DNA from 2 places in the Saccharospirillum sp. HFRX-2 genome. Region 1 is predicted to be linked to the other one. Evidence: predicted binding sites of a transcription regulator. Region 1 holds the regulator's gene; the other holds the start of a gene.
The links. Region 1 encodes sigma-54, which starts transcription at its own class of promoters, with help from an activator protein. Its sites were predicted from a motif close to TGGCACNNNNNTTGCTNT; they were not measured.
Positions count from the first base shown of each region.

Region 2: fliE (flagellar hook-basal body complex protein FliE) is a predicted target of sigma-54. The motif match lies at 3,393-3,410, and genes of this name have one in related genera.

Region 1 is NZ_JBEBMU010000007.1:11,058-18,859, forward strand. Features, by position in the region: gene hisG (ATP phosphoribosyltransferase) at 1-429, opposite strand, end outside; gene murA (UDP-N-acetylglucosamine 1-carboxyvinyltransferase) at 537-1,799, opposite strand; gene ABMA60_RS14160 (BolA family protein) at 1,803-2,045, opposite strand; gene ABMA60_RS14165 (phospholipid-binding protein MlaC) at 2,157-2,819, opposite strand; gene ABMA60_RS14170 (KpsF/GutQ family sugar-phosphate isomerase) at 2,979-3,950, shown strand; gene lptC (LPS export ABC transporter periplasmic protein LptC) at 3,950-4,516, shown strand; gene lptA (lipopolysaccharide transport periplasmic protein LptA) at 4,536-5,042, shown strand; gene lptB (LPS export ABC transporter ATP-binding protein) at 5,043-5,768, shown strand; gene ABMA60_RS14190 (RNA polymerase factor sigma-54) at 5,830-7,359, shown strand; gene hpf (ribosome hibernation-promoting factor, HPF/YfiA family) at 7,507-7,802, shown strand, end outside.
Region 2 is NZ_JBEBMU010000006.1:89,708-97,509, forward strand. Features, by position in the region: gene fliG (flagellar motor switch protein FliG) at 1-941, opposite strand, end outside; gene fliF (flagellar basal-body MS-ring/collar protein FliF) at 934-2,727, opposite strand; gene fliE (flagellar hook-basal body complex protein FliE) at 2,783-3,244, opposite strand; gene ABMA60_RS13300 (sigma-54-dependent transcriptional regulator) at 3,465-4,877, opposite strand; gene ABMA60_RS13305 (sensor histidine kinase) at 4,904-6,112, opposite strand; gene ABMA60_RS13310 (sigma-54 dependent transcriptional regulator) at 6,393-7,802, opposite strand, start outside.

The sequences.
Region 1 (7,802 bases):
GTACAACTTGATGACATCGACCTGCCGGCCCTGCTCGGCAAAATAACGCTTGGCGACATCGACAAACTTGGTCGCCACCTTCATCCGGCCGAGTACCGGCTTGGCATCGACCAATCGCGCGGTCATCAATCGGCAGCGGGCAATCTCGAGATCAAGCAACTCGTACATTTCTTCCGCGCCATGTTCCATCAGCACGTCCTTACCCGCCACACCCAGATCGGCCACGCCGTATTCCACATAGGTCGGCACATCGGTGGCGCGAATGACGATAAAGCGCACATCCGGGCGGGTGGTTTCGAAGATCAGCTTGCGCGAGGTATGGATGTCTTCCAACGGCTCAATACCCGCTGCAGCAAACAACGGCAGCGTTTCCTTCAGAATGCGACCTTTCGACAGGGCGATGGTGATTTGATCAGCGGGATTAGCCATGCTCGGACAATATGCTCTTGATCTTCGGTGAATTGACCTCGGTACGGGGCGAGGTTAGCAGGCAATGTTATCAATACGGCCTGCCGTCCGTGGCAGGCCAAGGCTCTTTAGCCAGCAACCCGTTTAATGGTTGCGCCCAGCTGAGCCAGTTTTTCTTCGATGCATTCGTAGCCGCGGTCGATGTGGTAGATGCGATCCACCAGCGTCGAACCGGATGCCACCAGACCGGCCAGCACCAAAGACGCAGAGGCGCGCAAATCGGTCGCCATTACCGGTGCACCGGTCAGGTTTTCGTGGCCGGTAATCACCACAGTATTGCCTTTGATGTGAGCATCAGCGCCCATGCGCTCCAGCTCATTGATATGCATAAAGCGGTTTTCAAACACCGTTTCCTCAACCGTGCCGGTGCCTTCGGCAATGGCGTTCAAGGTGGTGAACTGCGCCTGCATATCGGTCGGGAATGCCGGATATGGCGCGGTAATCACATCCACGGCCTTGGGACGACGCCCTTGCATATCCAGTTCGATCCAGTTCTCACCCACTTCAATATTGGCGCCCGCTTCACGCAGTTTAACCAGCACCGCATCCATGGTGGATGCATCGGCTTCACGCAGACGAATCCGGCCACGGGTAATGGCCGCAGCAACCAGATAGGTACCGGTTTCGATACGGTCAGGCAGCACTGAATAGTCGGCTGCGTGCAGGCTGGGAACGCCTTCCACGGTAATGGTGTCGGTGCCGGCGCCGGTGATCTTGGCGCCCATGGCGATCAGACAATTGGCCAGGTCGACCACTTCCGGTTCCTTGGCAGCGTTTTCCAGTACCGAGGTACCTTCGGCCAGCGTTGCAGCCATCAGAATGTTTTCGGTGCCCGTTACGGTGACCTTGTCGAAGAAGATGCGCGCACCTTTCAAGCGACCCTCGTTGCGAGCACGGATGTAGCCGTCTTCGACGTCGATTTGCGCGCCCATGGCTTCCAGGCCACGAATGTGCAGATCGACCGGACGACTGCCGATGGCGCAACCACCGGGCAGCGACACATTGGCTTCACCGAAGTGCGCCAGCAACGGACCGAGCACCAAAATGGAAGCACGCATGGTTTTCACCAGCTCGTAGGGCGCGGTCATATTACGAATGGTGCCGGCGGTAACTTCGACGCTCATGTCTTCACCGATGACCACTTCCACGCCCATGCAGGCAAGCAGTTCGATCATGGTGGTGATGTCGTTCAGGTGCGGCAGGTTGCGTACCGTTACCGGCTCTTTGGTCAATAAGGTGGCAGCAATAATAGGCAGTGCAGCGTTTTTGGCGCCAGAAACACGAATTTCACCGTCCAGGCGTGCGCCACCAGTAATCAATAATTTATCCAAGGTTTATTTCTCCGCGGCGGACCATTCATCCGGTGTGTAGAGGGCCATGGTGACGGCATGTATTTCGCCACTGGCAATTTTTTCGTTCAACACGCCGTAGATCAGCTGCTGACGCTGAACCGGACGCTTGCCGGCAAAGAGGTCACCGACGGCACGAACAGAAAATTTGGCACCTGCACCGTCGACGTCGAAGTCGACATCCGGCAGGGCCGCGACCAGCATAGCTTTCACATCGTCGGCTGACATAGGTCTCTCTGCGTTGAATCCGATAAAAAGGGGTGGCGATTATACGGAAAGCGAGCGTAAATCGAAATGGAGAAACGGAGGTCGAGCGACCTCCGTTTTAACGTGCGGTGTTTATTGAAATTGACTGGCTTCGAACGATTCGGCAGTGATGCGCTCCCATTCGTCGATGGTCGCGTCCAGATCACCACCTTGCTCGCGGTAGATCTGGTCAAACTGGGTTTTGAAGGTCACCCCCAGATTGATGCCGTTAAAAATCACGTTCTGCATTTTCCAGCCTTCAGAAGCCTGACTGTAGTAGACGCTCTGTACCATCGGGTAACGCTGGCCCTGCGGTGATACCGCTTCCAGCCGGACCCGGGTGTTGCGCACGCTATCGTCGTCATTGTCCTGATCGTCCACCAGGCGCACTTCGAAGGCGCCAAAGTTATAGAGGCCACCCGCGTAGGTATTGATCATCGAACGCTTGAACACTTCCAGAAAGCGCAGTTTCTGTTCATTGGTCGCGGTTTGCAGCGTATCGCCCATAATACGACTGACGATGACGGTGTAGCCGATCAAAGGTTCCAGCACCTCGGATACTTCATTCAGATAGGCTTGGCGATCACCGGCGTCGCCGCTGTTGTATTTCTCGACAACGGTCAACACCTGCTCAACACCGTCGATCACGCTCTGCTCGGCCGACTGACTGGGAGTAAAGGTCTCAGCCTTCACTGCTGTGCTCAATGACAACCCAACACCGATCAACAGGGCCGACATCCTTCGCATGACACTCATTCATTTCTCCTTTCGGTATGCGCCACCTATTCTAAGGGCGAAGCGCTTTGGGTGCGAGATGCCAAAGGTCAGCAAAGATGATGCCGTGCACAGTTTAGACAGATCAGCTTTGTGGTAATCTAGCCCGCCAGTTCAGAACCCTTGGACAAGAAACGGTCTATGCACGCAACGATCAATTACCTGGAATCGGCTCAACGCACGCTGCGCTTGGAGATCGAATCTCTGCAGTCGCTGGGCGCTCATCTTGATGCCGGTTTCGAACGCGCCTGTGATCTGGCACTGGCTTGTAAAGGTCGGGTCGTGGTCACCGGCATGGGCAAGTCAGGCCACGTCGGCAACAAGTTAGCCGCGACCCTGGCCAGCACCGGCACACCGGCCTTCTTTGTTCATCCCGGTGAAGCCAGCCATGGCGACATGGGCATGATCACTGGTGACGATGTGGTCATTGCCCTGTCCAACTCTGGCGAGTCGAACGAAGTCGTCACGCTGATTCCACTGATCAAACGACTCGGCGCCCGGCTGATCGGCATGACCGGCAACCCCAACAGCACCTTGGGTCGCTCTGCCGATGCCCACATTTATTGTGGCGTCGAGCAGGAAGCCTGTCCGCTCAATCTGGCACCGACGTCGTCGACCACAGCAACAATGGTTATGGGTGATGCCCTGGCCATTGCGCTGCTTGAAGCGCGCGGCTTTACCGCCGACGACTTCGCCTTCTCTCATCCTGGTGGCAGCCTGGGACGCAAGCTGTTGTTGAAAGTCGGCGACATCATGCACCGCGGCGACGCCTTTCCGGCCGTCACACCCACCACGCCACTGCGCGATGCGCTGCTGGAAATGACCCGCAAAGGCCTCGGTCTGACCACCATTGTGGACGACAACGGCCAACTGCTCGGCGTCTATACCGATGGCGATTTGCGCCGCACCCTGGATGCCGGCATCGACTTGCATCAAACGCCGATCGCCGACGTGATGCACGCTGGCGCCAAGACCATTTCTTCCGAACACCTGGCAGCCGAAGCGCTGTTTGAAATGGAATCGCGCAAGATTACCGCTCTGGTTGTCGTTGATGCAGATCGACCGGTCGGCATCGTTCATATGCACGACATTCTGCGTGCAGGTGTGGCCTGATGCCTCGATTGCGTACGGTTCTGCCCATCGCAACCGCGCTCCTGGTGCTGGCCGCTATTATCTGGTGGCACCCGGCCGAAGCACCGCCGAGCTTCAATACTGAATTACAACTGCCGGAAGACCCACCGGATCTGTTTATCCGTACCTTCCAGCAGACCCGCTATGACACCAGTGGCCAACCGAGCCTTTACACCGTGGCCAGTTCCTTTGCCTATTACCAGGACAGCGGCAACAGTCAGGTGACGGTCCCCACCGTGCGGCTGATTCGCGACAACGGTCCCGACTGGACCATCCGCTCACAGGCCGCCACGCTGTTCAGTAATGGCGACGTTATCTTCGAAAATGCCGTCAGAGTGCATGAGCTGAGCGACCTGGCTCGCTGGGAACTGGCAACCGACTGGCTGCAGGTGACCGAAAATGGCGACTTCGTCAGCACACCTGAGCCTGTTAGACTCACCCAGGGTCCGCAGGTGGCCACAGGCGTGGGATTCAACGCCGATCTAACGACGGATGACCCCGTCCTTACTTTGCAATCCGAGGTAGCCATTCATTATGAGGTCGACTGATTCCAAGCGGCGCTGGCGCATGACCTTGACCGCCGCCGCACTGTGCCTGTGCAGCAGTGCCGCTTTGGCACTGCCCGGAGATCGCGATCAGCCGATGACCATTCAGGCCGACCAGGGCGCTTTTCGCAGCGGCAGTGGCGAAGCGCATTTTCAGGGCAACGTTCACCTCAAGCAGGGCAGCCTGGAAGTCTGGGCCGATACCCTTGATGTCACCCGCGACCCGGCCACCGGCGTGATTGAATTTCTCGAAGCGCGTGGCGAACCGGCGCGCTATCAGGAACAGCCGAATGTCGGCGAACCGCTGATCCATGTGCAAGGTCAGCGCATCGAATACCGGCCACAACAAGACATCATTATCACCGAAGGCGGCGGGCGCCTGGAGCAGAATGACAGCGAAATCAACGCTGACTACATCCAATACAATCTGGTTGAAGAAACACTCAGTGTGCGCTCGGTACGCAGCCAGACAGAAAATCCTGAAGCACCTCAGGCAACCTGGATCATCCAGCCAGGAGCGGTGGACTGAATGAGTTTATTGCACGCTAAACACCTGGCCAAAAGTTACCGCAGACGCCCGGTGGTACGCGATGTCAGCCTCAGCGTGGAGCCTGGTCAGATCGTCGGTCTGCTCGGCCCCAATGGCGCGGGGAAAACCACCTGCTTCTATATGATTGTTGGGCTGATTCCTGCCGACAATGGCGAGGTCTACGTCGGCGATACCGCTGTCACCAAACTGCCCATGCACGCCCGGGCACGCCACGGTATCGGTTATTTGCCTCAGGAAGCGTCGATCTTTCGCAAGCTGAGTGTCGCCGACAACATTCTCGGCGTGCTGCAGACGCGTAAAGAGTTGTCGCGCAGTGAGCGCCACGATCGGTTGGAATCGTTGCTCGATGAGTTCAACATCAACCACATCCGCGACAGCCTGGGTATGGCGCTGTCCGGTGGTGAGCGCCGCCGCGTAGAGATCGCCCGCGCCCTGGCCATGGAACCGGCGGTGGTGTTGCTGGACGAACCCTTTGCCGGTGTCGATCCGATTTCCGTAGGCGACATCAAAGGCATCATTCATCATTTGCGCGATCGCGGCATTGCCGTTTTGATCACCGATCACAACGTCCGTGAAACGCTCGATATCTGCGAAAAAGCCTATATCGTTGGCAACGGACATATCATCGCTGAAGGAACAGCTGAGGATGTACTCAACAACGCCACCGTGCGTGAGGTATATTTAGGCGACCAGTTCCGGCTATGACGGCAAGGTTCCCGTCAGGACTCGTTGTAATTAACAGGCCCAAAGGCGTATTAACACCTCTATGAAGACCTCCTTACAACTTAAAATGAGTCAGCAGTTGACGATGACGCCGCAACTGCAGCAAGCCATTCGTCTCCTGCAACTGTCGACCCTGGACTTACAACAGGAAATTCAGGAGGCGTTGGAAACCAACCCCATGCTGGAGGTTCGCGAAGACGACAGCGGCAACAGCAGCGATGGCGAACATGACCATGCCAACACCAGCGAATCCCATAATGGCGATTCACTGAATGGCGACAGGGCCAAAGCCGAAACTCTGATCGACAATTCCGACAATCGCCAGGAAATGGAAATTCAGGAACACATTCCGGATGATCTGGCGGTTGATTCATCCTGGGACGACATCTACACCCACACACCGACCAGTCATGGCTTACCGTCTGGTGATGACGACTTCAATTTCGAGAACGTTTACGGCACCACCGACTCGCTTTGGGATCATCTGAACTGGCAGCTCAACCTGACCACCATGACCGATCGCGATCGACTGATCGCCGAAGCCATCATTGAAAGCGTCGATGCCGAAGGTTATTTGCAGTCCAGCCTCGATGAAATTTTTGAAGGCCTGGACAAAGAATTGTCCAGTGAAGACGACCCCTTGGAAATGGACGAAGTGGAAGCGGTACTGCGCCGCGTTCAGCATTTCGACCCCGCCGGCGTTTGCGCCCGCGATCTGTCCGACTGTCTCAGCATTCAATTAAACCAACTGCCCGAAGAAACCCCCAGCCGCCAGGAAGCGCTTAAGATCGTCAAAGATCATCTGGACCTGCTTGGCGCACGCGACTACGCCCAACTGATGCGTAAAACGCGGCTAAAAGAAAACGACCTGCGCGACGTTATTCTGCTGATTCAAAGCCTGAACCCGCGACCGGGCAACCAGATCGAAAGCGGCAAAGACGAATATGTGGTGCCCGATGTCATGGTGCGCAAAGACATCAAAAACAATCGTTGGCTGGTTGAGTTAAATCCGGACATCGCGCCCAAACTGCGCGTCAATGCATCCTACGCTTCGATGGTCAAACGCGCCGATAATTCCAGCGACAACACCTACCTTAAAGATCATCTTCAGGAAGCGCGCTGGTTCATTAAAAGTCTGCAAAGCCGTAACGAAACGCTGCTGAAAGTGGCGACTAATATCGTTGAACATCAGCGCGGTTTTCTCGAACACGGTGAAGAAGCGATGAAGCCGTTGGTGCTGCATGATGTGGCGCAGGCGGTCGAGATGCACGAATCGACTATCTCGCGCGTCACCACGCAAAAATACATGCACACCCCGCGCGGTATTTTTGAGCTGAAGTATTTCTTCTCCAGTCATGTCAGCACCGAAGGCGGTGGCGAATGTTCGAGCACCGCTATTCGCGCCATCATTCGCAAGCTGGTCGCGGCGGAAAACCCGCGCAAACCGCTGAGTGATTCCAAAATTGCCACCTTGCTTGGCGACCAGGGCATCAAGGTCGCCCGACGCACCATCGCCAAGTACCGGGAGGCCATGCATATTCCTCCGTCAAATGAACGTAAGAGTTTGATTTAGATCAGATTTTCGAACGACTGCAGGCTTGAAGTAGCAGCCTCTCACCGCAAAGATTGAATCAGGAGCTAGACTGAAACCAGGGATAGCACTCAAGGAAGCCGGCCGACATCATGGCCTGAATCATTGTCACTGCATGAGGAGCGGACTATGCAAGTCAACATCAGCGGTCAACACGTCGAAGTTACTGAAGCTCTGCACGACTATGTTGCCTCCAAGCTGGAAAAACTGGAGCGACACTACGATCAGATCGGCAACGTCCAGGTGACGCTCAGTATTGAAAAAAATCGGCAAAAAGCGGAAGCTTCGCTGAACATCAAGGGGGCTCAGTTGCACGCCGATGCTGCACACGATGATTTATACGCCGCCATTGACATGATCACTGACAAACTCGACCGCCAGTTGCTCAAGCACAAGGAAAAAACGGTCGACCGCATGCACGGGAA
Region 2 (7,802 bases), on a different contig from region 1:
CCCATGGCGTCCATGTCGTCGCGCAGGATTTCGGCGGCACGCTTGGACATATTGCCGAGCATTTTTTCCTGCAGCTTCTGATCGGAACCGCGCAAGGCGACTTTGAGCAAATCGGTCGGCACTTCGCGCAGCAGCATCTGAATGCCGCGGTCGTCGATGTCGGACAGGTTTTCGAACACGAACATAAGGTCGGCAATTTCCGCCGCCAGATCTTCGTCGACGGTTTTGATGCCGTCCATGATTTCGGCTTCGACGCTGGACTCGAGGAAGTTCATAATCTCGGCCGCTGTCTTCACGCCGCCCAACGACTGAGCCTGAGCACCGGCGCTGGAAGAGAATTGTTTTTCCAAAATGGAGTTCAACTCCTGCAAAGCGATTGGCTGGACAGTTTCCAGAGCCGCCACCCGCATAACGATATCCAGACGCACTTTTTCGCTGAACTGGGCGAGAATTTCTGCCGACTGATCCGGCTCCAGATAGGCGATCACGATGGCCTGAATCTGGGGGTGTTCGTTGCGGATGATGTCGGCCACGGCACGCGGCTCCATCCACTTCAGCGTATCCAGACCGGTGGTGTTACCACCGAGCAGAATGCGGTCAATCAGGCCGGTGGCCTTATCGGCACCCAGCGCCTGGGTCAGCATGTTACGAATATAGTCGTTGGCGCCAATACCGAGACTGGTCTGACCGCCGACTTCTTCCAGGAACAGACGCACCGCTCCTTCCAACTGTTCCTGGCGCACTTCCGATAAGCCGGACATGGCGGTACCGACGCGCTGAACCTCTTTCGGCCCCAGGTGCTTGAGCACCTCGGCGGCGTCGGCTTCACCCACGCTCATCAGCAAGATAGCCGCCCGGTTCAGCCAACTGATGCCGTCCAGCGCCTTGGTGGCGTCTTCGGTGCCTTGGGGCACCGGCAAATTCGGATTCTGCTCAGTCATTGCTCATGATCCAACGTTTCAGTACCAGTGCCACCCGGCCCGGGTCTTCTGCGATCAGGCCGCGCAAGGCGTCCAGCTGCCGCTCAAACTGCTCCGACGGTCCCGGCAGCGCGTATTCATCGGCCGTGCTCAGCGTCACCTTGTCGTCGGTGATGGAATCCTCATCGACATCCAGCGACGCCAGATCGTCCTCTTCGTCTTCATCCTCACCACGACTCAGCAAGGAGCGCAGTGCTGGCCGCAGTATGCCGAACACCAGGATCAGAACAAAGAGGCCAGCCAATATCTGCTTGGCGATCTCCCAGAACCAGGGCTGGGTGTACCAGGGCGAATCATCAACGGCGTCGGCCACGCCGCGGAAACCAGAGTTGACGATATTGACGCTGTCGCCACGGCTCGGGTCGAAACCGACCGCGTCCTGAACCAGCAAGCGCAGTTGCTGCAGATCGGCCTCGGTCCAGTTCTCGCGCACCAGCTCACCGGTTTCCGGGTTGGTGCTGACCAGATCGTCAACCACCACAGCCACCGTCAGTCGACGCATCCGGCCTTGCTGGAATTGAGTGTAGCTCAGGGTGCGGTCGACTTCGTAGTTTCGGGTTGCCTCATTACGAGTGGTCGACGGCGGCGGCGTATTGTTCTGCGCTTCCGGATCAACCTCTTCCGGCGCTTCCGCCGCGCCCGGAGGCTGGTTGGTCAAGGCGCCGGGAATACCACCTTCGGGCTCACCGATACGCTCTTCTTCGATGGTCTGTTCCGACCGCAGCGCAATCAGATCCGGGTTGTACAGCTCTTCAGCCTGCTCGACCTGAGTGAAGTCGATATCGGCGTTCACTTCGGCGCGGAAATTATCGCGCCCGACCACCGGACCGAGAATGGAGTTAATCTGGTTCAGCAGGTTGTCTTCCACCCGCTGGGTGTACTGGAACTGTCGATCGGTCAGTTCATCTTCGGGGTTCTCAGTCTGCGCCGACAGCAGTTGGCCGCGCTGATCAACCACCGAGACGTTTTCCGGTTTCAGTTCGGGAATGGAGGTGGCAACCAGGTTGCGGATGGCACGAATCGAATCGACATCCATATCGGCGCCGGCGTGCAATTCGGTAAACACCGAGGCGGTCGGCTGACGCCGGTCGCGAATAAAGACCGAGCGTTCGGGAATGGCCAGATGCACGCGCGCCGCCCGCACCTGATTCATCGAAGCTATGGTACGCGCCAGCTCGCCTTCGAGCGCACGCATATAGCGAGCGTTTTCCATAAACTGAGAAGTGCCCAACGGCTGGTCGTCGTCGAGCAATTCATAGCCCACAGTTTGATCGTTGGAAAGACCGGCGCCGGCAATGGCCAGGCGCGCCCGGTGCAGATCATCCTGACGCACCAGGATCACACCGCTGGCCGGGTCGATATCGAAATTCACTTTCTCGCCCTGCAGCACCTGAATGACGTCGGCTGCCGCATAGGTGTTGGTGGAATTCATCAATGGATGGTAGGTCTCGCGCTGCGACCAGAGCACCACGCCAAGACCGAGCGCAATACTGGCCGCCAGACCCACCAACAGACCGAACTGGCGCATCATGGTCAGGCGGTTAAAACCGGCCACCAAGGGATGCATTTTTTTCAGCGCCGAAGGTTCTTTATCGACCAGATCAGGACTGTCGTCGGCGCCTGCGCCGGTCGTGGCAATAGCCGTGCCGGAGCCAGCCTCCGCACGCGTTGCCGGCAATCCGCTTTGGGCGTTGTTGTCGCTGTCGTCGGAAGTATTACCGGCTGCAGCAGGGACGTTTTCGGTCATGGTCTCGCTTCACTCTTCAGCACCGGTCCAGCCGGCGTACTGACACCCAAAGGCATCAGATCGGCATGTTCATAATGTCCTTATAAGCCTCGACCATCTTGTTGCGAACCTGGGTCATGGCCTGAAAGGAGACGCTGGATTTTTGCAGGGCAATCATTACTTCGGGCAGGTCGACTTCCGGGTCGCCCTGCTCGTAACGGGTGGCAATTTCGCTGGCCGCCATCTGCGTATCGTTAACGGTATCAACGGCGGATTTGAACATCTCACCGAAGGACGGCACATGGCCCATCGGCGGCATGCCGTCGAGTTCGTTGATGCCACCAGGCGTTTGCGGTTGCGGTAAATTAAGTTCGGCTTCCGGACGCACCGGTCCGGACTGATTGCGCACCTGTTGCATCTGCTGCTCGAACGACGGCCCTTGCAGCGGTTGCGGCCCAGGCGGTCGCGGCACTTGCATCTGCTCACGGATTGAGCGCATTTGCCCAAGGACGTTTTGAATGTCGGCTCGATCAGTCATCTGCCTTTCCCTCTTCCCGCTGACACTCGGCTAATGGCAAAGCAAAGTGTCAAAAATTAGCTGCTGCTGTGTGCATCAGGCTGTCTGCATCTGGGCTGGCGACAAAAAACAGTCACTTTGGTCACCAAAACGCCCGCTATACAGTCATTGAGCAAAGGGCGGGCCAACTTTTGCCGGCGGCTTGGTTTTTCCGGTCAAACCCTGCCGCCGGCTAAGCGGTTTAACGAATGCCGGCGATGGCGCCGTCCACATCCATGCCCAGTTCACGCATGCGCGCCAGCTTGTAACGCAGCGTCCGCGCTGAGATGCCCAGCTTGTCGGCCGCCTTGTTTTTACGTCCGCCGGTCACGCGCAATGCATTGAGGATCAATTCAAATTCGTGGTGTTTCAGGTCGCGGTGGATGCCGTCGTTGTTGTCCAGGTTGTCGTCATCCAAATCCATGTCCGGCGCGGCTTCGGCGCGCTCGAATCGATGGCTGGTCGTCACCGGACGGCGCGCTTCGAAGTCGATCAGATGTTCACCATCCAAACCCAGATCCTGCGCCGTGACCCACTGACCGCTTTGCAGAATCAAAGCGCGTTGCAGAGCGTTATCGAGCTCGCGGATGTTACCCGGCCAGTCATAACTCAAAATCCGATCGCGGGCGGAATCATCCAAAGCGATATTGCCCTTATGCATCTTGCGCGCGTGCAGCGATAACAGATGCTGTGCCAGCGGCAGCAAATCACCACGACGGGCACGCAGCGGTTGCCACTGCAACGGGAAAACATTCAGACGGTAATAGAGGTCTTCACGGAAACGACCGGCGCGCACTTCTTCGAGCAGATCGCGGTTGGTGGTGGCCAGCACCCGTACATCCAGGGCGATGGTGCGACGGCCGCCGATGCGTTCCACTTCACGTTCTTGCAAGACGCGCAGTAATTTTGCCTGCAGACCCAGATCCATTTCGGAAATCTCGTCGAGCAAAATAGTGCCGCCATTGGCCTGTTCGAACTTACCGGCCTGGCTTTGAATGGCACCGGTGAAGGCGCCCTTTTCATGACCAAACAAGGTGGCTTCGAGCATATTTTCCGGAATGGCGGCGCAGTTAATGGCGACAAAAGCTTCGCCCGCACGCGCCGATTGCTGGTGAATAAAACGCGCCAGCACTTCCTTACCGGTGCCGCTTTCACCACTGATCAAAATGGTGGAATCGGTAGCCGCGACTTTGCGGGCCAGCGCCAACACTTGCTGACTGGCCGGCTCAACGGCGATGGGATCGTCCTGTGTCGCCGGCGTTGCCTGGCCATGACGCTCAATCAGATCAATCAACTGATCCGGCTCGAATGGCTTGACCAGATAATCGACCGCGCCGGCCTGCATCGCCGCCACGGCTTTATCGACCGCGGCATAGGCGGTGATCAGCAACATCGGCAAGTCAGGGTGATGAGTGCGCACATAGTCGAGCAGCTGATGGCCATCCATACCCGGCATATTGACGTCGCTGACGATGAAATCGACCGACTGTTCTTTCAGTCGCGCCACCGCCGCTTCGCCGCAATCGGCTTCGACGACGTCATAGTCCGACAACTTCAGGGTGTCGCTGACCGCTTCACGCAGGTTGGCATCATCTTCTACGATCAAAATATTCATGATGGTCTTTCTCCTAAACGACGCTTTCAGCGCTCGGCCCTAACGGGCAGGTTCAGGTGCACGACAGTGCCCTTGCCAGGCTGACTGTCGATCTCAAAATCGCCCTGATGGGCACGAATAACGGCCATGACAACGGGAATACCGAGGCCGGTGCCGTGGCTTTTAGTGGTGAAAAAAGGTTCGCGAATTTGCGCCAGGGTTTGTTCATCCATACCCGGTCCCTGATCGCGAATGGTTAAGCGCAAACGATCACCGCGACGTTCGGCGGCGATAGCAATATCCGGATCATTAGGGCTGGCTTCGAAGGCGTTATTGATCAGATTGCACAGCGCGCTGACCAGCGCATCTTTTTGGCATTGCAACTCAACATCAGCGGCATCGTTGTGCCAGTGCAACGCCTTGGGATACTGCTCGATCCGGGCCGATAAGTTGTCGGCCATAACGCTGAACAACTCACTGACACTGAGCCGATGCACCAGCTGGCATTCACCTTTAACAAAGATCAGCATGTCCTGAACCTGCTGTTCAAGGTGATGCAAACGACCGATCAGTTTATCGACAAACTGACCGCGCACCTCGTCGCTGACGCGTGGATTTTTCAGGTTGGAGGCGTAGAGCATGGCCGCCGACAAGGGCGTACGAATCTGATGTGCCAGGGAGGCCACCATCCGCCCCATGGCCGTCAAGCGTTCGTGGCGAGACAGCTTGGCCTGCAAGGCGCGCGTCTGGGTCTGGTCACTGAGCAGAATCAACTGACCGGCGTTATCCAGAGCGCAGGTTTCGATACTGACCAGACGCCCATCGGCCAAGGAAATTTCGTGGCCATCGTTCTGCCGCGGCTTAAACGTCTGACGAATAATCCGTCCCCAGGGCACGCCGACCAATTCCGGCAATCCGGCGCTGACCAGCAGCGACTGCGCCGCCGGATTTACGCGCCGAACGATGCCGGTGTTATCGACCACCACCACACCCGCCGGCAGCAGATTGAGCAGACTTTCCAACTGATCAGCCAGGCGCTCTTTTTCACTCAGTTCCTGCATGCGCTGCTCGCTGACCGACGCCAGCTCGCCACTGAGTTCCAGTACCCGACTTTCCAGCATCTCGTAGCTTTCGGTCAGTTGCTCCGACATCTGGGTAAAGGTCACAAAGGCTTGCTGCAGATCGGCGAGCGAACGGTCGCGCATCGCTTCCGGAGCGGGTTTTTGCATCAAGCTGTCAAATTCGGGCGCGCCCATTAAAACTCCCACTGACCATTTATTGGCACTTTTTGGTGTCACGGGAGGGCTACTGCAAAGGTGGTGCCAAAAGCGGACAAAGCTAGCCGCATCAAGGCCTGCAGCGGTTTTTCAGGCGGAAATTTTCGACCGACGGCAATGTCTTGACGGATTTTGACAGCATCGTTCGCTCAGCCTGAGAACCCTTAAAGGCGGCTAAGACAGCGGGCAAATAAAGGCTGTTGTGTGATGCTGAAGGAGGGAAAACAGCCTGGCGCCAGAACGCGCCAGGCTGTGCAGATCAGTTAACGGCTTCGCGTTTGTTGATCTTGTACTTGCGCATCTTCTCGACCAGGGTGGTGCGACGAATATGCAATTTCTCGGCGGCCCGGGCGACCACGCCCTGAGCATCATCCAGAGCCTGCTGAATCAGGGAGCGTTCCAGATCGGTCAGATACTCTTTAAGGTCCAGACCGTTGACCGGTAACAAGGCCGACTGATCGAAATTAAAACCACCACCCTCGGTCGATGCCACCATCGGCATGGAGCTCATCAGGGCGTCATCTTCATCCTCAACATGGCGATATTTAATCGGCAATTCCTGCACGCCAATCACCCCATAGGGATGCATGATCGCCAGTCGCTCAACCAGGTTGGCCATCTCGCGAACATTGCCCGGCCAGTCATGGCGTACCAACGACATGATGGCGGCTGAACTGAAACGAATGGAACCGCGCTTTTCGTTTTCCATGCGCGAAATCAATTCGTTCAACAGCAGCGGAATGTCTTCGGAACGCTCACGCAGCGGTGGCATTTCGATCGGGAAAACATTCAGCCGATAATAAAGATCTTCACGGAACAGACCTTCTTCAATCATCTGTTCCAGATTGCGGTGCGTCGCTGCGATGACCCGGATATCACAGGTAAAAGTCTTGTTGCCGCCGACGCGTTCAAAGGTGCGCTCTTGCAACACACGCAGCAATTTAACCTGCATGTTGAGCGGCAGATCGCCAATTTCATCGAGGAACAGCGTGCCGCCTTCGGCCATTTCGAAACGACCGGCCCGGGCGGTAATGGCACCACTGAAAGCACCTTTTTCATGACCAAACAGTTCGCTTTCAATCAATTCACTGGGAATGGCACCGCAGTTGACCGGAACAAAAGGCTTATGACGTCGATGGGAGTTATAGTGCAGGTTGCGCGCGACCACTTCTTTGCCGGTGCCGCTTTCGCCCTGAATCATCACCGTGACTTCTTTGTCAGCGACCTGCGTCATCATCTCGCGCACTTGCTGTACGCCACGACTGGAGCCAACCAGAGACCGAAACAGATTCACCTCGCGACGCTGGCCGCGACCGCGGGTCAGATCAAACTGTTCGCGATACATTTGCGCCCGGTGCAGGGTGTCGAGCATCTTGTTGTAGGTGGGCGGTGAATGCAGCTTGGCGATCACCTGACGGCGCAGGCATTCATCCAGCAATTCCACCTCGGGATGATCGTCCATCAAAATGACGGGCAAGCCTTCATCCCACTCCACCAGCGACTGGACCATGCCAGCCAGCGATGCGCTGCTCCGACCGACCAAAACTGCCACTAGGTCTTCCGGGCCAGATACCGAATCGGTAATCTGCGCCTGCCAGTTATCACTGGAAACGCCAACACAGGTTTCGCCAAGAAATTGAAGAATGACTTCAAAATCCCGTCGACGCTG